3 regions of the Paenibacillus sp. S02 genome follow, and region 2 is predicted to be linked to each of the others. Evidence: riboswitches for the same ligand, from Rfam matches in the RefSeq annotation. Region 2 holds a riboswitch; each other region holds the start of a gene.

Region 1 (7,201 bases), 2.0 Mb from region 2:
GAGTACAAGCAAATCTTCGCAAAATTGGGCTGTCAAGTTAAGATCATGCAAGACCGCAATAATCGTCACACCCGTTTCTTGGCGCCAATCTGCCAGCAGTTCCATAAATTCAAGCTGATAGCGCAAGTCCAGATAGGTCGTAGGCTCGTCCAGCAGCAATATTCGTGGCTCCTGCACCATTACTTTTGCCAAAGCTACACGCTGTCGCTGTCCCCCACTCAAGCGGTCCAATGCTCTGTCCGCCAGCGTGGTAAGACCCAATCGCTCTAGCACGCGATCCGTGATCGCCTCCACATCAACACCCTTTTCCCTGCCTAGCCAGTCCTGATGAGGAAAACGTCCCATTTCTACGACTTCCCTGACGGTGTATCCCACTGGAGGAAGCCCTTCTTGTTGGAGTACGGCTATGAGACGGGAAAGCTCTTTTCTGCTGTAGCTACCGACCTTTTTGCCATAGATATGAACGTTTCCCGAAGTTGGCTGATCTACACCGGAAAGTAAATGCAGCAAGGTCGATTTTCCACTGCCGTTCGGACCAATAATCCCCCACCAAGTTCCTTCGTCGACGCTCCAGCTTATATTCTTTAACGCATGGAACTCTCCATAGGCACGTGTCAGACCCGCTACCTCTAATGCCCGATCACGTACCTTCTGTGATTCACTTTGTTCTGTCACAGCAGTTCCCCCCTGCGCAGCTTCTTGTTCCGGTACAGGAGATATGCGAAGAACGGTGCCCCAACAAAGGCCGTCATCACGCCCAGAGGAATTTCCGTGGGGGCTAACAACGTGCGAGCCGCCGTATCTGCCCAAGCCATAAAAATAGCTCCACCGAGCGCAGATAATGGAACAATCATCCGGTAATCAGGACCTGTCACCAGACGAATGATATGCGGTACAACGAGTCCCACAAAGCCAATCACTCCACATACCGAGACAGCGGCTGCTGTCAGCAGCGTGGAAATGATCAGAACAGATAGCTTCGTCGCATCTACATGAACTCCCATGTGAGCCGCCTGACGTTCACCCAAAGCCAAAATATTCAGCACACGTGCCCGGTTCCATAGAAATACCAGTCCTATGACCACATAAGGTAAAAGGATTCCTGTATATGACCAACCGCGCAGACTAAGACTTCCCATCGTCCAGTACAATATTTCATTGACCGTCTCCTTCGACATGGCTGTCAGAAAGGAAACAACCGCTCCCAGAAAGGATTGCATCACCACACCCGACAAAATGAGACTTTGTGTCGGAATTTTTTTACCTTCCCGTGCCAACGTCAGCACCATCCACAGCGTCAGCATTCCGGTCGTAAATGCCACTAGCGGCAACGTCCATATGCCAACAAATGAAAATTGAAGGCCCCAATAAATCAGTACTGCCGCTCCTACCGAAGCCCCCGAGGATACCCCCAGTGTATACGGATCAGCCAAAGGATTACGCAGCACACCCTGAAATCCGGCTCCTGCCAGCGCCAACGCTGCCCCTACCAACATTCCCAGTAACACTCGTGGCAATCTGACCTTCAAAATAATCTGCTCTGAGGATGTGTTCCAATCCGGTGTAAACGTATCGCCTAACCACGGAAGGTGGTTAACCAGAATGCCCATGATCTGGCTGACCGGAAGCTTGGCCGAGCCGATGCCAAGACAGAGCAGCAGCGTCAGCAACAGCAGGACAAGACCTGTCCCTCCAAAGCCGATCAGTTTACGGTTCATTTGAAAATTTCAGGATACACGCCCTTGGCCACTTCCTTGAGACCTTCCGTTACGCGTGGACCCGGACGACTGATCAAATTATCATCCACGGCAAATACCCGGTTGTGGCGAACAGCCGATATTTGATCCCATCCACTGCGAGCTTTAATGATTTCGCCGAGCGTTTGACCAGTTTTGTCGTCCTTGACACTTTTGCTGTACAAAATCACGTCAGGGTTCGCAGCAATAATATTTTCCTCACTAATTTGGTACCACCCCTTCTGCGTGGCACCTACATTTTCGCCGCCCGCCAACGTAATCAGCTCGTCCATAAACTCGCCTTTACCAACTGTCCAGCCTGGTGAAAACTCGACGTATACCCGCAGCTTCTGCCCTTTACCGATATTTTTAATTCCTTCTTTCACTTCAGCTACATCTGCTCTCATCTTGTCAGTCACCGCTCTCGCTTCTTTCTGATGATCGGTGATTTTCCCATACAATTCGATGTTAGCCATGACATCTTCAACTGTCTTCGGTTCCGTTTTAAAAATCATAATTCCCATGTCGCGCAGCTTGGTCGTAGCCTGTTCACTAAGTGATATCCCTGCAAAAACGACTTCCGGGTTAGCAGCAATGATCGCCTCTTCGTTCGGTTTCATAATACCGCCCACTTTAGGCTTTTTCGTAGCTGCTTCTGGGTAATCAGAGTAGTCGGAGACACCGACAATTTCCTTATCCAGCCCGATGGCGAACAGCGCCTCGGTTTCTGCCGGGGAGACGGAAACGATTTTATCCGGCGCTTTTTTGAATGTAAATTCCTGTCCTGTTGCATCCTTAACTGTGAGTGGGTAAACTGTTTTGCCCGGAGGCTCTTGTGCGGTTACGGTCTGTCCCGGCTGCTGTGAAGAATTCTGGTTCTCTTTATTTTCAGCATTTTTCCCATTAGCTCCACATGCACTCAGCACAACTGCCAAAATCAGAACCAATAGACCTGTTGTCCAAACCTTTATTTTTTTTCCTGCCATGATTTGCACCCCTTCATAAAAAAATCGTTAAGAGCGTTACTTGAACATCATCAGATATCTTCTAAATCCAGCCTTCTTTTCCTATCAAAAAAAACCCCGCATCCTCATATCAGGACACAGGGGTCACGTTAGCGCAGATCGTGCGCAGGCGGCAGCTTCTTTCCGCATGGACAGTCACTGCGAACACGTCATCCTTTCCTCGAAGGACTATGGTGACAGGCGGACGGGCAGGTATCCTGACTTATGGTAAAATGCATGTCCTGAAATTCTTTCATATGCTTAGTAGCACATAAAGTAGGACTAACGAGCATGTTTCCATTTACAGTGGCGGGACCGCGCCGGACTCACACCGACTTCCCTTTTAACAGCGCAGGCAAGGGAAACCATAGTTTCATCACGCTGCGCCGACCTCGTCTGCTGGATATTTGATGTAGTGGTAGTCAAGCCGTTCTTTTACTTGATGATTATAGGTTAAAAAGAGGCGGCTTACAACCCAAACAGCCTCTTTTTCCGCTGGTGTCTAACCTAATGAGGAAGCATTTCTGCTATGTAATTGTGCCGTCCTGCCAACCTCAATTGAATCCTAAATGCTTCTCCCGGCCTCGGATTCAGACTCCAAAAATCATGACCCGGTATCAGCATGCAAGCCAACTGACGAATTACGCCACCATGCGTAACGACCAAAACTGAGGGCGGCGCAGCAGTCAAATCCATGGGTTGAACTTCCATAGCAACACGCCATTCATACAGAGAGTCAAGAAATTTCCGTAGACGATTCACAAAATCTGCCCAAGACTCTCCTCCAGGAGGGGTTATCCGTTGCGGCTCATCAATCCAAGCGCGATACAACGACACATCCTTGAGCATGTCATACGTTTTTCCATCCCACTCGCCAAAATGAAGCTCTCGCAGACGTGGTTCCATTATAGGAGACATCGTAGATAGGGAAACTCCAGACGTCAATTCTGATTCCGGCACAATGATCTGCAAGGTCTGGCGACATCGCATTAAATCGCTGCAATAGATTCGAGCAAAGGACTGCCCTTGCAATTTTTCTTGCAAAGGCTTTAATTCCTGCTCTGCTCCCGGTAGCAAACCTAAGTCGGAGTGTCCCAGATATCGACGTTCCTTGTTCCATAAGGTTGTGCCGTGACGAACTAACACGAGTTCCATGTCCCAATGCAGATCTTCTTTAGCATCATACGGCACCTTATCCTCCTGTGAGTTCGGACTTTGTGCGTATTCTACTGTCCTTTTTGCTGCTATATCTTGTTTCAAGATCATGTCACTTCCTGCTCGATCATTATTCAGTGTGTCACTCCTCACCGCACCCATCCCAAGGCAAAACAACCTGCGGCTCCTAACAAACACAATCCTACAAACATACTGGACACGGCGAACATCAGCTGGATCGTATGCCGTATATCTTTCGACTCTAGCGGTCGTATCCAATCGCCCATGTATGCACGAAAGGAGCGCACGCCATGATACACATTATAGCCTCCAAGACGAATCCCCAGTGCACCAGCAACAGCCGATTCCGGGAAGCCACTGTTCGGGCTTGGGTGCAGACGAGCGTCTCGCTTGACTGTGCGCCAGCTTCTTGCAGCATCTCGCTTGTACATCCACGCCGCTACCACAAGCATTGCCGCTGTCAGGCGTGCCGGAATGTAGTTAGCGACATCATCCAGACGTGCTGAAGCCCAGCCTAAATGCAGATACTTTTCATTTTTATAGCCAACCATGGAATCAAGCGTATTCACAGCACGATAAGCCAGCGCCAAGGGTGCTCCCCCGATCAAGGCATAAAAAAGCGGGGAAATAATCGCGTCCACGATATTTTCAGCGACCGTTTCGACGGTACCGCGTACAATCTCAGGCTCATCAAGCTGTTGCGTATCCCGCCCAACTATCATGCCCAGCTCCCGCCGTGCCGCAGCCAGGTCATCCGCCTGTAACGCTCGGTATACTGCCATTCCTGCGTCCTTTAGTCCTTTGGAAGCAATCGTGGTCGCAATCAGCACCATTTCTACGCCGACAGACAACCACGGATGAATCCAGGCAAGCAAGTGCAATAGCGCCCAGGCGAGCGTAAAGGAGCCTCCCGCCACAATGAGTGGAAGCAGTATACCCGCACGTTTCAACCCCCGGTCACTTCGGGCCTGGCGGCGAATCGCTTTTTCCAATGCTGAAATGGCATGTCCCATACCGATGACTGGATGCGGCAACCACCTCGGGTCACCGATCAGCCTGTCCAAAAGATAGGCTGCCAGGATAATCAAGCTAACTGTCACGCCGCTGCTCCTCCTCCAGTACTTCACCCAATACAGACAGCAGCCTGTCATTGGCTTCTGCATCCTTAACCGCAATCCGAAAATGGCTCGTCGTCAGTCCCGGATACATAGCACAGCTACGTATAAGAATTCCGCGTTGTCCAAGCGCCTGCTGAATCGCCGATGCGCTCCACGTACCCGGCGCCCTTGCCAGCACGTAATTGGCTTCGCCGGGAACGACACCGCAGCCCCATTCCGCCAAGGCGGTCAACAGGCGGTTGCGCTCCGTAGCAATCAGCTCCTGTGTTTGGCGCTCATATGCTTGCCCACTTCTCAAACACGCCTCCCCAGCCAGCAACGCCAATCCATTCACACTCCAGGTCACTTGTTTGGCCGTCATTCGCCGGATATAGTCCGGATGAGCAATCGCATAGCCCAATCGCAAGCCAGGAATGGCATAAAATTTGGTCATTGACCGGATCAAAATCACATGAGGATAGCGATCCAGCACAGGCAGCAGTGAGATTCGCCGTTCCAGCGGAATAAAATCAATGAATGCTTCATCCACCACTAGCACGGTACCCGTTTTGCCAGCCGCCCCTGCCAGCTCAAACAACTCCTGCTCACCATATTGCACACCATTTGGATTATTCGGCTGCCCGAGGAACAAAACATCTACCTGCTCCATGAGCTGAAGGATGTCCTCCACGTCCGCCTTCCATTGAAGCGAGGCCTTCCCATACACCCGGTTGACCTCGGCTCCGAATTTGCCAGCCAGCTCCGCATATTCTGAAAAACATGGCTCCACTGTACCCACACGCTTGGGAGCGAGTCCCAATAGCAGGAGCGCCATACTTTCAGCTGCTCCGTTTCCGATACTTAACGACTCCGGTGGAACATGCAGTCGCCGTGCGAGCATATTTTTAAAATTCCGATGCCCAGGATCTGGATAGCGAATCACAGTGTCAAATGAGTGTTGCAGCGCCTCAAGCACCTCCGGCGGTGGACCAAGTGGATTAATATTTGCACTAAAATCTACAAAATCAGCAGCAGCCCCGCCGAATGTCGCCGCAGCTGTTTCCCTGTCACCGCCATGACCGTAAACCTCTATCATTACCTCTCATCCTTTCCGGCCGTTCCCAATCATTTAGCTCCATTATGAGGCTGCTTTTTGCGTCCCGTCAATGCAAATGAGCTTTTGTGTACATGGCTCACTTGGGTTACAATAGAAGGAGGCACACATAAAATTACACAGTTTGTATATACGGAGGAATGGACATGCTGTTCATCGACAACCAGGGCATACACGATCCAGCCATTAATCTTGCCATTGAGGAGTACGCGCTCAAGCATCTTCCGCTGGATGACAGCTATCTGCTGTTTTATATTAATCAGCCTTCTATTATTATAGGCAAGCATCAAAATACCATTGAAGAAATCAATGCCGAGTTTGTCAGAGATAACAATATTCAAGTCGTTCGTCGCCTGTCCGGCGGCGGTGCTGTATATCATGACCTCGGTAATTTAAATTTCAGCTTTATTACCAAGGATAACGGGGAGTCCTTTCATAATTTCCTCAAATTTACGCAACCCGTTATTGATGCTCTGCGCCAAATGGGAGTAGAAGCTGAAATGACAGGCCGCAACGATCTGCAGGTCGGAGAACGTAAAATTTCAGGAAACGCCCAATTTGCCACACGCGGACGGATGTTCAGCCACGGTACATTGATGTTTAACCTGAATCTGGACAATGTGGCTGCATCGTTGCATGCCAATCCCGAAAAATTCAAATCCAAAAGCACTAAATCCGTCCGCAGTCGCGTGGCTAACATCAGCGAACTGATGGACCGTGAGATGACCATAGAGCAATTTCGCGAGGAACTGCTGCGTTTCATATTCGGTGCAGAATTGGATCAGGTACCTCAATATAAGCTCACCGATACCGATTGGGCCAAAATCCATGAAATTTCCAAAGAACGCTACCAATCGTGGGATTGGAACTACGGTCTATCCCCCGAGAGCAATATCAAGCACACACGTAAATTTCCGGTCGGCATTATTGATATCCGCATGGATCTTAAGGAAGGCTATATCCGTGATATTAAAATCTATGGGGATTTCTTCGGCGTGGGTGACGTTGCTGATATTGAAAATATCCTGCGCGGCAAGCGCTATGATGAAGGTGAGGTACGTCAAGCCTTATCCT
Region 2 (7,201 bases):
GGCTTGTTACTCAATCGCTGCTGGAGGCCACTATTCGCGGCTTGGGTAGCGGGGAAACTCCTATTTTTCCGCAGCATATTTTCCAATGCAAAGAGGGAATCAACCAGGCAGAAGGCGACGTCAATTATGATTTGTTCTTACGGGCGGTAGAATGCTCTAGCAGACGGATGTATCCCAATTTTGTGAATGTGGATGCCACCTTCAACCTGCCTTTTTACCGTGCTGATGACCCGGATACCATTATAGCGACAATGGGTTGCCGTACCCGTACCATTTCTGACCGTTTCGGCAGAAACCGGCAGAGTGGCAAGGGAAATCTCTCCTTCAATACCATTAATCTGGTGCGGCTTGGCATTGAGTATGGTATTTGCACAGGCAAACGCCTGACACCTGACCGTGATCGCTTTGATGCGAGACTGGAAGAAGTTATGCGCATTGCGGTGGATGGCCTAATCCATCGCTATCAAATCCAGACAAGCCAGCCGGCCAAAGCTTCGGACTTTATGATGCGTGAAGGGGTATGGGAAGGTGGAGAAGAACTGGCGCCAGATGATAAGGTGGGAAGCGTACTAAAGCACGGTACGCTTTCGATCGGGTTCATCGGGCTGGCTGAGTGCATGAAGGCACTATACGGGAAACACCACGGTGAGGATGATTTCGTATACCGCGAGGCACAGCGAATCATCACTTCCATGCGCGTGTATTGCGATCGAATGAGTGAATATCACAACTTAAATATTACATTGTTCGCTACGCCTGCCGAAGGTCTGTCGGGAAAATTCACATTGCTGGATCAACGTGATTTCGGAATTATCCCTGAGGTAAATGATCGAGAATATTACACGAATTCTTTTCATATTCCCGTGTATTACACGCTCCCGGCTGCTCGTAAAATCAGCTTGGAAGCTCCGTTCCATAACCTATGCAACGCTGGTGCGATTTCATACATCGAGCTGGATGGTAACGCGCGGAATAACCCGGATGCGTTTCTTAAAATTGTTCAGTACGCGCTGCATCAGAACATCGGCTACTTCTCCATCAACCATCCGGTGGATCGTTGTACGGAATGTGGTTATGAAGGGATTATCGGGACAAGCTGCCCCCAATGTGGCACAGATGAGGAGCATACACACTTTCAGCGCTTACGTCGGGTAACCGGATATCTGACAGGAGATTATACCGTTCGCTTTAATGCTGCAAAACAGGCAGAGGTTCGAGACCGGGTGAAACATAAGTGAATTTGTGTGGCTACATTCCGGAATCTCTGAACGAAGGATACGGCCTGCGCACCGTCGTGTTCATTAGCGGTTGCCGTCACGCCTGTCCCGGATGCTTTAATCCAGCGTCGTGGAGCTTCCGTGCAGGTGAGCCATTCACCCCCCAACGACAACAGGAAGTCATTCGTGACATCATGGATAATCCGTTGTTGGACGGACTGACTCTCTGTGGGGGAGATCCGTTTTTCTCAGCAGCAGAATGCTCGCAATTTGTGCGTGACTTCCGCGAGGCCTGTCCCGACCGAACCGTGTGGGCTTATACTGGCTTTGTCTATGAAGATTTACTCACAGATCAGGAGCGACAGGAGCTAGCGCTTTTGTGCGATGTGATTGTGGATGGTCGTTTTGTAGAACAGCAAAAGGACCTGACCCTTCCCTTCCGGGGCAGTCGCAACCAGCGTCTGGTAGATGTAAAAGCCAGTATTCAGGCAGGCTATACCGTTTCATTGGCTTAACGCGAAGTTTACCCAGCAAGATGCTATATATCTAAGACAAGTCCCCATCATGGGTAAGGCTTGTCTTTTTTCATATAGCTAACAGATTCCATTGGAGTTTCTATTGCGCATCCTGTAAGTTTCACTTATGATGGTGAACAAGTATACGAGTGCATAATTATTCGTCATACCTTAACCGCATAGCTTGGAGATAGGTGTCTGTTCTATTCAGATCAGGCTTAAAAGGGAAGCCGGTGCAAATCCGGCACGGTCCCGCCACTGTAAACGGGGAACTTTCAGCTGTTCATATATCCACTGGTCCACAGACCGGGAAGGAATGCTGAGAGTCATGATCCGTAAGTCAGGAGACCTGCCTATTTTAACAACATCGCAAGTACCTACGGAAGATAGGGAGGTGTTAAGAGCAGTCGCCGTATTTTTGATTTTTTAATCACGGAGGCATTCTTTCCCCTACTTATTTTTAACTCTGGGGGGAAGAATGCCTTTTTTGGTACGTAAAAATAAAACAGCTACCCACTAGGAGGAAAAGTACATGTCCATTAATGAATGGCCTGAATTGTCCGGCTTGATTAGCAGTAATCTGGGATATCCGCGTATCGGCGAAAACCGGGAATGGAAGAAAGCACTGGAACGCTTCTGGAACGGCAGCATTAACGAAAGCGAACTGCAGACGGAGATGAAAAGATTACGGTTGGAGCATCTGAGCAAGCAGCGTGACAAGGGGATTGATCGCATTCCTGTCGGAGACTTCTCCTATTACGATCACATGCTGGATACATCTGTGATGTTCGGTCTGGTACCCGAACGGTTCAACCATCGTCCCGCAGGTCCGGTTCCTCTGTCCGTGTATTTCGGGATCGCTCGTGGACAGAAGGGAGCAACAGCCAGTGAAATGACCAAATGGATGAATACCAATTATCACTACATCGTTCCTGAATTGGCAAACGCAGTCCCGGTGTTCACTGAAAATAAACCCTTACAGGCTTATCGTGAAGCAAAACAAGAACTAGGCATTGATGGGAAACCGGTCCTCATCGGCCCCTATTCATTCGTTACCCTATCCAAAGGCTATGATCGTAAGGATTTGGCCACCATCGTACGAAGCTTCCTGCCACTGTACACCCGTATCCTGTCTGAACTAGCGGCAGAAGGCGTTCAGTGGGTCCAAATCGATGAACCTGTCCTGACCACCTCATTCCCGGCAGAGGATTTGGACATTATTCAGGAAGTCTATGAAGCTTTGACTCAAGCTGCGCCCTCTTTAAATATAATGCTGCAAACCTACTTTGGCAGCCTCGATCATTATGAGCGTCTGTCTGCACTTCCGGTACAGGGACTGGGTCTTGATTTTGTGTATGATGATGGCGAAAATCTTCAGCATATATTACAGCATGGCTTCCCTAAAGGAAAAACGCTGGGCGCTGGGGTCATTGACGGGCGCAATATATGGCGCAGCGACCTGAACGCTGTGGCTGCCCTGCTGGGTCAGTTAGCAGAACAAACCACTGCCGCACAGCTTATCGTACAGCCATCATGCAGTCTGCTGCATGTGCCAGTCAGTCTGGAGGCAGAGCAAAAGCTGGACAAGGAGCTGGTGCAAGCGCTGGCCTTTGCCGATGAAAAGCTGGAGGAAATCGCCGTCCTGACGGCTGCACTTGGCAAACACGATCCATCCGCACTCGCCAAGCTTGAGCAAAGTGCGGATGCGGTAGCCCGTTTCAACAGTTCAGCGGCACGCGTACAGACAGCTACCGATCTGGCCGACCTGTTGGCAAAAGAGCCTCTGTCACGCAGCGTTCCTTTCGCCGAGCGTCGTGAGATTCAGCAAAATAAGCTGAAGTTGCCTCCACTGCCTACGACGACCATTGGTAGCTTCCCGCAAACCGCCGAGATCCGCAAGGCCCGCCTGCACTATCGCAAAGGAGAATGGTCTGCCGAGCAATACCGGGCGTTCATCCAACAGCAAATTAAGGAATGGATTGATATTCAGGAGGACATTGGCATTGACGTGCTTGTTCATGGGGAATTTGAGCGGACCGACATGGTTGAATTTTTTGGCGAAAAGCTGAACGGCTTTGCTTTTACGCAAAACGGATGGGTGCAGTCCTACGGCTCCCGCTGTGTTAAACCGCCGATTATATACGGAGACGTTTCCTTCGATCAGCCCATGACCGTGGAAGAAACGGCATTCGCCCAATCGTTAACCTCTAAGCCTGTTAAGGGAATGCTTACAGGCCCTGTGACCATTTTGAACTGGTCTTTTGAACGTAACGATATTCCTCGTAATCAAGTTGCTTTACAGTTGGCTCTGGCATTACGGGCAGAGGTAGAGGCACTGGAACAAGCGGGCATCGGCATGATTCAGGTCGATGAGCCTGCAATTCGTGAAGGGCTTCCACTGAAAAAAGAACAACAGCAAGCCTATCTGGATTGGGCGGTTCAAGCCTTCCTTGTGACCACGGCCACCGTTGAGCCTGCGACCCAAATCCATACGCACATGTGCTATTCCGAATTTCAGCATATGATTCAGTCCATCTCCGATATGGATGCCGACGTTATATCTATTGAAACTTCGCGAAGTCACGGAGAACTGATTGTCAGCTTTGAAGATCAGGTATACGACAAGGGCATCGGTCTAGGCGTGTACGATATCCACAGTCCGCGCATCCCCGATGTATCTGAAATGCTAAGCATGATCCAGCGTGCCCTGCGCGTACTGCCATCAGATTTGTTCTGGGTTAATCCGGACTGTGGTCTGAAAACCCGCACCAAGGAGGAATCTGTCGCCGCCTTGCGACTAATGGTACAAGCGGCTCAAGCAGCCCGGGCTGCATTGGCTGTATCCAACTAATTTTTTTATCGTATCGAATCGCGCCATCATTTCACCATATCCTATTCCCCTTCCCGGCCCTTTTTGCTAAAAGCCGGGAAGGGGGATTTATTCTAGGTCATATAATGTATAAACACCTTGAATATGCTCCATTTTCATCTGCTTCATATGTACGCCTAAGCCATGTTCTCGATCCCAGGAGCAACTAAAATTCAAATACAGTTCATCCTTTGCCGATGAGTCGGAAATCAGTATAGACATAAGTTGTATTCGATCCAGCAATTGTTCCGGCCGCTCCACATAAGGCGCATATTCATTGGGGTCCTCTCCCCATGTACTGTAAGCATTCCGGTACTTTTCCACTATGCCAGCATAATGATGGTGTATGGACTCCAACACTTGAGGATGAATAGCTGACGAATATTCCATATACTGCTCCCATGTCTTTTTTTGCAACTGAGTAGGTTCTTCTATAGTCTGTGCCTGTTCTTCGGAATCGGCTCCCACGATAAATTCGACTTCTACTTCCGAGGGTTGCCCGCAAAAATTAAGATGTACTACACCACGCAGAACAATCTCCTCAGATACATCCCAAGACTCATCATCCTGTTCCAGTTCCATATACCAATGTTTCCAATCCACCCTTTACCCACCTCTTCATAAAAAGTAATCTTTAACCCTATTGAATACTTTACAATCTATCATTTTAATGAATGAAATTAAAGTAGCATCCTATTGGTGCTTCCAGCCATATTTCGAGGAATTTCCAAATAAAAATACTTTTTTCTACAACATTCGCTATTCAATAAAGCCTTCAAGAAAGAAAATCTGCCCATTTTGGCACAAATATTTTATTATTAAAAATTTAGTACCTTGCATTAATCAGTACATGATGTTAAATTATACCTGACTACTGTTCTATAATTAGTACCCGTGACAAATTATGCACAAACACACGTTTCTTCCCCTTATTCCGAACGACACCTATGAATCATTGATAACATCCAGGAAGGGAGCACCGCTCGTGAATGTGAACATCCAATTCAAAAAAGGGGTACTGGAACTGTGCGTTCTAGTTCTAATTGGACGCAGAGACCGTTATGGCTACGAGTTAGCTCAAGCCGTCTCCCGTCATATTGAAGTAGCTGAGGGAGCCCTATATCCACTGCTTCGCCGTCTGGTATCAGAAGGATACTGCACAACGTATTTACAGGAATCGACCGAGGGGCCTCCCCGCAAATATTATCGGCTGACCGATACTGGCAGCCATTATACAAGAATACTTACGCGGGAATGGAATGATTTTGTCCATCATGTCGCAAGCCTACTGGAGGAAGGGAATTCCGATGAATAGAAAACAGTTTCTTACAGAGGTAGAGCAGCTTCTTTCTCCTCTCCCTGCAGAGGTACGCAATGAGCTGCTTAGTGATTTGAGCCAGCATTTTGACTACGGGTTGGTTAATGGCAAAAGCGAAAGTGAGATTGCCAATGAACTGGGTAACCCGGAGGATATTGCCCGAGAAGCGTTGGATGATCCCAATGCAGCCTGGAACGCTTCTCCTCCGCTTCGTCAGGGAAGCTTCGCACGTAATCTTTTTACTTTCTTAGGGCTACTGTTTCTCAATTTGCTAATCTCCATCCCGATTATGGCTACCCTATGGGCAGTATGGGCTTCATTGGCCGTGGTATCGGTCAGCTTCATTGCAGCCCCCCTTCTCGCCGTTACTGATTATGCACTAAACAGCACCTTTTACCCGGCCAAATTCTTTTTCTCTATCACGCTGACGGGTATAGGTCTATTGCTGCTGCCTGGAGTACGTTATCTCCTACTCCTTATGGTCAAGGGCACAGTACGATACTGGAAATGGAATTTGACTACCCTGAGGGGAGCTTACTAACAATATGAATAAAAAGTGGTTTATTGCAGCAGGCCTGTGCATTGTCATCGGTGCAGCCGGAATGGTGGCTTACGGTGCCCCATGGAATCAACAAGTCATGAAGGAAACAACTGCGATTAACAAAAAATGGACGTTTACACGTGGTCAGCTACAGAAGCTGAAAGTGGACAGTTCTGATGATGTCTCTATTTTGTTTACTCCTGGCTCTGGCGACCAAGGTACGATACGCATTAGCGGAGAAGTTCAGACAAAAGTAGCCGACCAGATTCATAATGCCCAAATTGAGAACGGTAAGCTTACCATTCAATCGGAGCCGGCCCCTTCCTTGTCATTCTTTTCGATCACTCCTGATTTGGATCAAACGATTACCGTAGAGATGCCCTCTGGCGAAACACTAACTGACCTACAGGTAGATGCACATTCAGGGAATGTAAAACTTCAGGATGCCTCCGTGCAGAATACTTCCATCACCGCTACTTCAGGCACTGCCGAGATTACAAACCTCCAAAGTACCCACCTGATTGCAAATTTAACATCCGGCAATTTTACAGCCAGTCAGCTTGCAGCAGATATGGAGTTGAAGCTTACTTCAGGTGATGTTACCATTCGCGATTATAGCGGTAATGGTCTTCTCTCCCTAACCTCAGGGGAGACAAATATTACACAACGTGCCGTAGCCAACTTGGAAGTGAATGCTGATTCTGGTGACGTGAAGATTAAGCAAGCTCCCGATTTTAAAGG
Region 3 (7,201 bases), 220 kb from region 2:
AATCCTACTGATTCCAATAGGGACAGACAAATATCCAGCGCCTGCGCTTTTCGCTCAGGAAAATAGTTGTGGATCGGCTCCATTAAAATATCTCGAATCGTCATACGAGGATGCAATGAGGAGGACGAATCCTGTGCAACCAACTGGATTCGCTTGTACAGCTGAACGTCCTTCATCTTTTCGAAATGTATAGGCTGATGATCCAGCCAAATCTCCCCTGAGGTCAACGACTCCAGCCCTAGAATACATTGTGCCAGCGTGCTTTTGCCACTTCCACTTTCTCCTACCAGTCCAAGACATTCCCCCTGTCGTAACTCCAGACTCACCTTCTTCACGGCCTGCTCGCTATCTTGCGTGCTGAACCAGCCTTTTCTCCGTTTACGGACAGGGTATGCTTTGGTCACATTCTTCAATTCCAGCATCACTGGTGCATCCTTCCTTCCGGGCTCATCTCCAACACTCGATCCGCTATGCGACTCATACCCTGGCGATCATGTGAAATCAACAATATGGTGAGATCAAAGTCTTCTCTCAGCTGTTGCAGCAATGCCAAAACCTTGTCGCGGTTGATAACATCCAACGCCGTAGTAGGCTCGTCGGCAATAAAGAGGCTCGGACCGGAGCTTAACATTGCAGCCAGCAGCACCCTTTGACACATGCCTCCGCTTAGTTCAAAAGGATATGACGACAAAATATGCTCAGGATCTGCAAACCCAACCTTGCGGAGCAGAGAGCGCAAATAGGCCTCCCGCACTGGAGTAGCGCCTCCTCTGGCTATCTCCGTGGCACGGCTCAGCATCTGCCGCATCCGTGGCAGCACGCCCTGCGGGTGGACTTGCTGCGGTGCAGTGTGGGATGGGACAGCATCAGCGTGCTCCGGCACTATCTGGTCGTGCGGCATCGGACGCCGCCCGTGCAGTCTAAGCGTATCCATCAGTTGGGCGCGGACAGTCCGGATCGGATTCAACCCGCTCAGCGATTGTTGAATGAGCAGGGCAATATCCTCTCGGCGCAGCCTTTGCCAGCGCCGTTCCTGGAACGGGAGAATGTCTTCCCCGTTATAGTAGATACGCCCTTGCGTAACACCGATACCTGACTCCAGCATGCCTGCGATTGCGTGTGCGGTCAGGCTCTTGCCGCATCCGCTCGGTCCGGTCAGGGCCACAATCTCCCCTGAATATATGGAAAAGCTCACATCCCGCAGCAGTGGTTTGCTCCCGCTTCCGCTTGCTCCTACGCCTGTGCGGCAGACTTCCAAATGTTCCACGTGTAACAACGGTTTTCGCCCTGCCACTTGTTCTAACGTATCCTTGCCCCCAAGGGCTATTTGATCTTCCACTATTTGGCCGCCCCCTTTTCCGAAAAGCGGTCGCCCAAAAGCTGGCAGGCAAGTACGAATAGCATAATCGCCAAGCCCGGGAAAATCATGACATGCGGAGCCACCTGAAAATATGAGGTTGCATCATGCAGCATCACGCCCCACTCTGGCTTGGGCGGCTGCACACCCAGTCCAAGAAAGGACAGCCCAGCGATCATCAGCACCACGCGTCCGATATCCCATACCGCATAAACCAACAACTGCGGCAACGCTTGTGGCAATACATAACGTCTCAGTATACGTACGTGTGAATTGCCGGATAAACGGGCATACCGAACGTAGTCCTCCTGACAGGCTTTTTGAACCAGACTACGGATATACCGGACATAGCCCGCCCACCGTACCGCAATAATCGCAAGAGTCATGTTAACAAAACCCGGGCCCAAAATGCCCACAATTGCCACCGTTAAAATAATATCAGGAAAAGCCAGTACGCCGTCGATTCCCCGCATAATCAGCTGATCCACGCGTCCGCGCACATAACCAATGAGCAACCCTATAGGCAGACTGAAGCACAGCGTAGCTACAGTAATTGCACATGCGATTAGCACGCTCGTCCGAATCCCGTAAATTAGCCGTGACAGCACATCCCGACCCAGATGATCCGTACCGAAAGGATATTTCCGACTGGGTGGTGCCAGACGGTTCAAAAGATCCACTTGAAGAGGATCATGAGGAGCGACCCATGGAGCCAATAACCCAAGCAGCACAATCAGGCCAAACAGTACGCCTCCTGCCAGCAAGCTCCCTTGAAAGGAAAGCCGTATCTTTTTCATTTTCAGCTTCCCCCTTAACGCAAACGTAGCCTCGGATCTATCGCCGTCTGGACCACATCCACCAAACACTGAACTCCTACAATTAAAAATACGGCGAAAATAACATACCCCTGAATCACCGGATAATCTCGCTGTGTAATCGCATCTATAAAATACTTGCCCAACCCCGGCCATGAAAAAATGGTCTCGACGATGACATTACCTGCCAACATAAATGATAGATTGGTACCTAGCAGTGTAATCATAGGCAGAACCGCATGCTTAAATATCTCAAAAAATAGGATATGCATACGTGAAAAGCCTCGAGCCTTCGCTGCTTTCACAAAATTCCGGTCACCCAGTTCCAGCATTTGAGCGCGCAGTACACGGGCTTGCACAGCTCCCAAACCTGCGCCAAGAGTCAGCGCTGGGAGCACTAGATGTGTCCAGTCCTCCCTTCCCATGGATGGGAGCCAGCCCAAGCGAACGGAGAATAGATAGATCAACAGAAACCCAAGCCAAAAAGAGGGAATCGACGATCCCAGCAGGGCAAACAGCCTGCCCAGACGATCCAGTAGGCCGCTGATTTTTAGCGAGGCAGCCAGTCCCAGCCCCAGCGTAAGCACCGTCATGACGGCAAAGCCCGCAGCAGCTAGCTCCACAGTAGCAGGCAGTCTGTTCCATAGTTCGGCTAGCACGGATTCCTTGGATACATACGAGGTACCCCAATGCCCCGTGAACACATCTCGCAGCCAGTTCACATATTGAATATGAAGCGGCTCGTTTAAGCCCAGTTCCTGCCGTAGCGTCGTCAACGCCTCCTCAGAGGCAGGGACATTATGTGCGGTGAGCAAAATGGTAGCAGGGTCACCAGGAGCCAGCCTCATCAGTACAAAAGTCAGCGTGGATACAACGAATACAATGATGAGCAGCTGCGCCACACGTTCCAGTATAAAACGAATCATAGGATACGCAGCTCGTTATTCCGCAATATCGGATTGCGCTGTAATGTAGTAATACTCGATCGGATGGGGTGTAAAACCCTTCACCCCTTTTTTCACACCAAACACATTATCAGGATGCACAATGAACGACTGTGGCAAATCCGTATTGATGATATCCAGCGCTTGTAGTGTCACAGCATTACGCTGCGCTGTATCCTTCGCCAGCTTCAAGCGGTTAAGAATACTCTCTAGCGGCTTGGAACTATACCGGCTTACATTGGCTTCGCTTTTCGAAGAATAAAACATGTCCATAAAATATTGCGGCTCTCCTGTATGAGCAGTAAGCATACTGTACATAGCAAAATCCCAATCGTTTTTGGTCAACGCCTCATCGATATTTTCCACCTTGCGAATCTTGACCTGGATTCCCTCTTTCAGCAATTGGCTTTGGATGACCTCAGCCATAACAGAGAGCTCCGGACGCTGAGGGAAAGTCAGCAGCGTAACCTCGAACGGCTTGCCTTGCTTAGTCCATGTCCCTTGGGCGTCCTTCTGCCAGCCATCCTTCGTTAACAACTGCTCCGCCGTTCCGTCCAGCGCTTTACGCTCAACTTTACCGAAGGGAAGAATGCTCGGGAATGGGCTGCTTGCTTCCGTACCGAAGCCCCTCATGACGGCACTCACAATCGATGTGCGTGGAATTAGGCTGTCCACCACCTTACGGTTCGCCGCATCCTTGAATACTGGCGATTCCATATTGTACACGATCATATGGGTGCGCAAGGAGGGAGCCGACAGCACTTGTAGCTTGTCGTTCTTTTTCAGTACCTCTGCGTTATCAACCGGAATATCCGTCGCTACGTCCACCTCGCCGGATTGCAGCGCCATCAGGCGCGAATTCCCGTCCGTAATGAACTTCATCGTCGCTTCAGCCAGTCGTGCCTTCTCGCCCCAATATCCGTCATAACGCTCTACGACCAAGGATTGGTCCTTGTTGAACGCTTTGATTTTAAAGGCGCCTGTCATCGCTGGGTAACTCTGCTCATCTTTCATCGATGCCACATCCAGTACAATCGTCGATGGATCAGCCAGATTGGACACCAGCGCCGCGTTCGGCTGGTTTGTCGTGATTTTCAAAGCCAGCGGGCCGCTTACATCAATGGACTTCACATTTAGTAAATCCTTCGCCAGATGGCTTTTCTCGATAGAGCGCAGCAAAGACGCTTTTACACTTGCTGCATCCATACTCTTTCCATCATGAAAAGTGACTTTATCCTGCAAGCTGAACGTCCAAACTGTAGGACTATCCTGCTTCCACTCCTTTGCCAGCCAAGCCACAGGCTCCAGCTTTTCATTCAAACGCACCAGAGTCTCACCTGCACCGGATCGCATCACATCCCAGCTATTATCTCCGTGTGGGTCAACGCCTGACGGTTTCCATGTATACGCCATTACCAGCTTTTTACCTGCCGCTGTTTGTTGTGCTGACGCGTTTTCACCTTTGCCGGAGCTATCCGACGTCTTATTGCTGGCACATCCCGAAAGAGCCATAACTGTCAGCAACAGCATCACCCCTGTACATATCAACCATGAACGCCTGCTACGATTGCTAATCATTCGATGAATCCCCCTCTATCTTGTAAAAGCATATAAACCTAACGCAAAACGCGAAAAAAGCATTCCGGACTACTTGATCAGCAGTCAGAAATGCTTTCATTATAAAATGTCAAAACTCACCTCGAAGCCAACTCCAAAAACATAGAAGGGATCAGATCGGTTTCAGACATTCCGTATGCAGCACGCCTAACCACCTCCCCAGCATCCCGTGGGTCTGACAGTGATGTCAAAACAGGCAGGTCTCCTGACTCCAGGCGCATCTTTCAGGCCTTCCCGGTTCTTCACAGTTCCAGTGGCTGTTCTGAAAGCTCCAGCAGTATCCTGCTGATGCCTGTATACAGTGGCGGGCCCGTGTCGGAATCAACCGAACTTCCCTTTTAAGTGAACACGCTCAACAACCATCTACATGGTCTCAACAAAACCCCGTACATAGAGTCGTCCGGCTCACACCTGTTTTCTTCCTTTATTTCTTTCAATTACGATCTTATTTTGTTGTCACAGGCTTGTCAATAAATGCTGCACAATATTTTAAATTTGAATGATGTGGCGAGAATAAAGGTGATGTCTATTCATTGCGTGCACGAAATGAACGTGCTAAAATTAGGTATAGAGATAATCATCGTGTCCGTATACTAAAAAGAGTCTTCGCCGCGCCAACGGCAAAGACTCTAGGACTTGAAAGGCTGTGGATCACCACCACGGCGCGCTGCATAACTAAATGTTAATGCAAACGAAACCCACCGTTAGGGGCCAACCTAATTACGCGGTGGGTTTTCGCTTGTTCCGAAATTTTCGACGTAGCCAGCGATAAAGTTTACGAATACTAAACACCAGACTTAGTAACGTAACCACCCAACGCAACACATCGTAGCACGACACAAGTGTGACCATCGGCTTCACCCCCTTTCGGGAAGCTGCACCGTGGTCCGAAAACATCCACCACTATTCAAAATCCATAAGGTAAATTATACCACGACCTCGCCCACTACTCTAGCAAATTCCTCTAGTAAATAAATCAACTTAAGAGTTAACTTTAGCGCCACTGCACAGTCGGACAGGGCCAATATCTATATGTCCCCAGACGGCAAAAGGGTATCTACTATTTAGGCAGCGCCTCTCAGAAAAATCAGGAGGAAGGACGCGGCGTGTACTATTATGACTTTACTTCGAAAATCCAAACCCCGATCTTTATACAGGAAGAGGGTTTCATCAATAACTTCATGCTGCTTAATAAATAACTAGTTCTGGATAATTCCATGCCAAAAAGCCGGAAAAGAGGCATACGTCCTCTCTCTCCGGCTATCTTTATTTATTCCTAATCATCAAACCTTCTGTGGAACCTCCTGAACCGTCACGCTTTTGACCGATTCGCCCTGTTTTCTCGTCAAAACGATGTTCAAGACAATCGCTGTAATCGAGCCCGAGACGATACCATTTTGCAACAGCATTTTGGCAAAGCTCGGCAGCTGGTCGAACATTTGTGGCAGAACGGCAGAGCCTAGGCCCACGGCAATACTGCATGCTGCGATCAGCAGATTGCTTTCCTTCCGCAGATCCACTTCTGACAGAATAGACATGCCTGATGCAGCGACCGAGCCGAACATGACGATCATCGCTCCGCCCAGCACAGCGTTAGGAATCACTGTCGTTAAGGCAGCCAGCTTAGGAAGCAAACCAAGAACAACCATGATACCGCCCGCAGCAAAAATAACGTTCCGCGATTTGACACGTGTGAGTGAAATCAAACCAACATTTTGTGAGAAAGCTGTATAAGGAAACGCGTTAAAAATACCCCCAAGCATAATCGCAAGTCCTTCGGAACGCAGACCATTGACGATCTGCTTCTGCTCCACCTTCTGATCAATCGCTTTGCCTACTGCCAAATAAACGCCAGTAGACTCAACCATACTGACAATATTGACGATAATCATCGTACAAACTGCCATAATGCTAAACTCTGGCTTACCAAAATAAAACGGCTGCGCAACACTCACCCATGAGGCCTCCGCCACGGGAGCAAAATGCACCATTCCCATTCCATAAGCAACCACTGTGCCCGCGAACAACCCAATAAGCACGGAAATCGAGCGCAAAAAACCTTTTGCCAACCGATTCACAAGCAGAATAACCAGTAGTGTGACTAACGCCAACAGCAAATTACGTGGCTGTCCAAAGTCCGAACTGCCCTGGCCCCCTGCTACATTGTTCATCGCCACCGGAATGAGAGATAGACCGATAATCGTAACGACCGAACCCGTAACCACCGTCGGGAAAAAGCGTAGCAGCTTGCCATACAACGGTGCTGCTAACACCACGAATATACCAGACAAAATAATGGCACCATATGCTGTCGCTAAATTTGAGGTCGAAGCAATCGCGATAATGGGCCCTACTGCCGTAAACGTACAACCTAAAATGACAGGCAGTCTACTACCGAAAAAGCGTGTGCCCATAATCTGTAATAACGTAGCAATCCCGCAAGTGAACAGATCGGCAGCCACCAAATA

What was found. A riboswitch is a leader RNA that binds a small molecule or an ion and turns the genes downstream of it on or off. The one in region 2 is predicted to bind cobalamin.
Region 1: another riboswitch for cobalamin. It lies ahead of KAI36_RS06865 (ABC transporter substrate-binding protein); the one in region 2 lies ahead of metE (5-methyltetrahydropteroyltriglutamate--homocysteine S-methyltransferase).
Region 3: another riboswitch for cobalamin. It lies ahead of KAI36_RS26085 (ABC transporter substrate-binding protein); the one in region 2 lies ahead of metE (5-methyltetrahydropteroyltriglutamate--homocysteine S-methyltransferase).

Annotation. Positions count from the first base shown of each region.
Region 1 covers NZ_CP073682.1:1,576,518-1,583,718, reverse strand. Annotated here, with positions in the region: gene KAI36_RS06875 (ABC transporter ATP-binding protein) at 1-675, opposite strand, end outside; gene KAI36_RS06870 (FecCD family ABC transporter permease) at 672-1,718, opposite strand; gene KAI36_RS06865 (ABC transporter substrate-binding protein) at 1,715-2,722, opposite strand; cobalamin riboswitch at 2,932-3,125, opposite strand; gene KAI36_RS06860 (histidine phosphatase family protein) at 3,248-4,006, opposite strand; gene cbiB (adenosylcobinamide-phosphate synthase CbiB) at 4,045-5,016, opposite strand; gene cobD (threonine-phosphate decarboxylase CobD) at 5,006-6,109, opposite strand; gene lplA (lipoate--protein ligase) at 6,274-7,201, shown strand, end outside.
Region 2 covers NZ_CP073682.1:5,639,231-5,646,431, forward strand. Annotated here, with positions in the region: gene KAI36_RS25085 (anaerobic ribonucleoside triphosphate reductase) at 1-1,238, shown strand, start outside; gene nrdG (anaerobic ribonucleoside-triphosphate reductase activating protein) at 1,235-1,732, shown strand; cobalamin riboswitch at 1,908-2,103, shown strand; gene metE (5-methyltetrahydropteroyltriglutamate--homocysteine S-methyltransferase) at 2,265-4,583, shown strand; gene KAI36_RS25100 (DUF6985 domain-containing protein) at 4,671-5,204, opposite strand; gene KAI36_RS25105 (PadR family transcriptional regulator) at 5,587-5,916, shown strand; gene KAI36_RS25110 (DUF1700 domain-containing protein) at 5,909-6,460, shown strand; gene KAI36_RS25115 (DUF4097 family beta strand repeat-containing protein) at 6,465-7,201, shown strand, end outside.
Region 3 covers NZ_CP073682.1:5,860,977-5,868,177, forward strand. Annotated here, with positions in the region: gene KAI36_RS26065 (ABC transporter ATP-binding protein) at 1-425, opposite strand, end outside; gene KAI36_RS26070 (ATP-binding cassette domain-containing protein) at 422-1,339, opposite strand; gene nikC (nickel transporter permease) at 1,339-2,154, opposite strand; gene nikB (nickel ABC transporter permease) at 2,169-3,098, opposite strand; gene KAI36_RS26085 (ABC transporter substrate-binding protein) at 3,114-4,694, opposite strand; cobalamin riboswitch at 4,912-5,115, opposite strand; gene KAI36_RS26090 (nucleobase:cation symporter-2 family protein) at 6,017-7,201, opposite strand, start outside.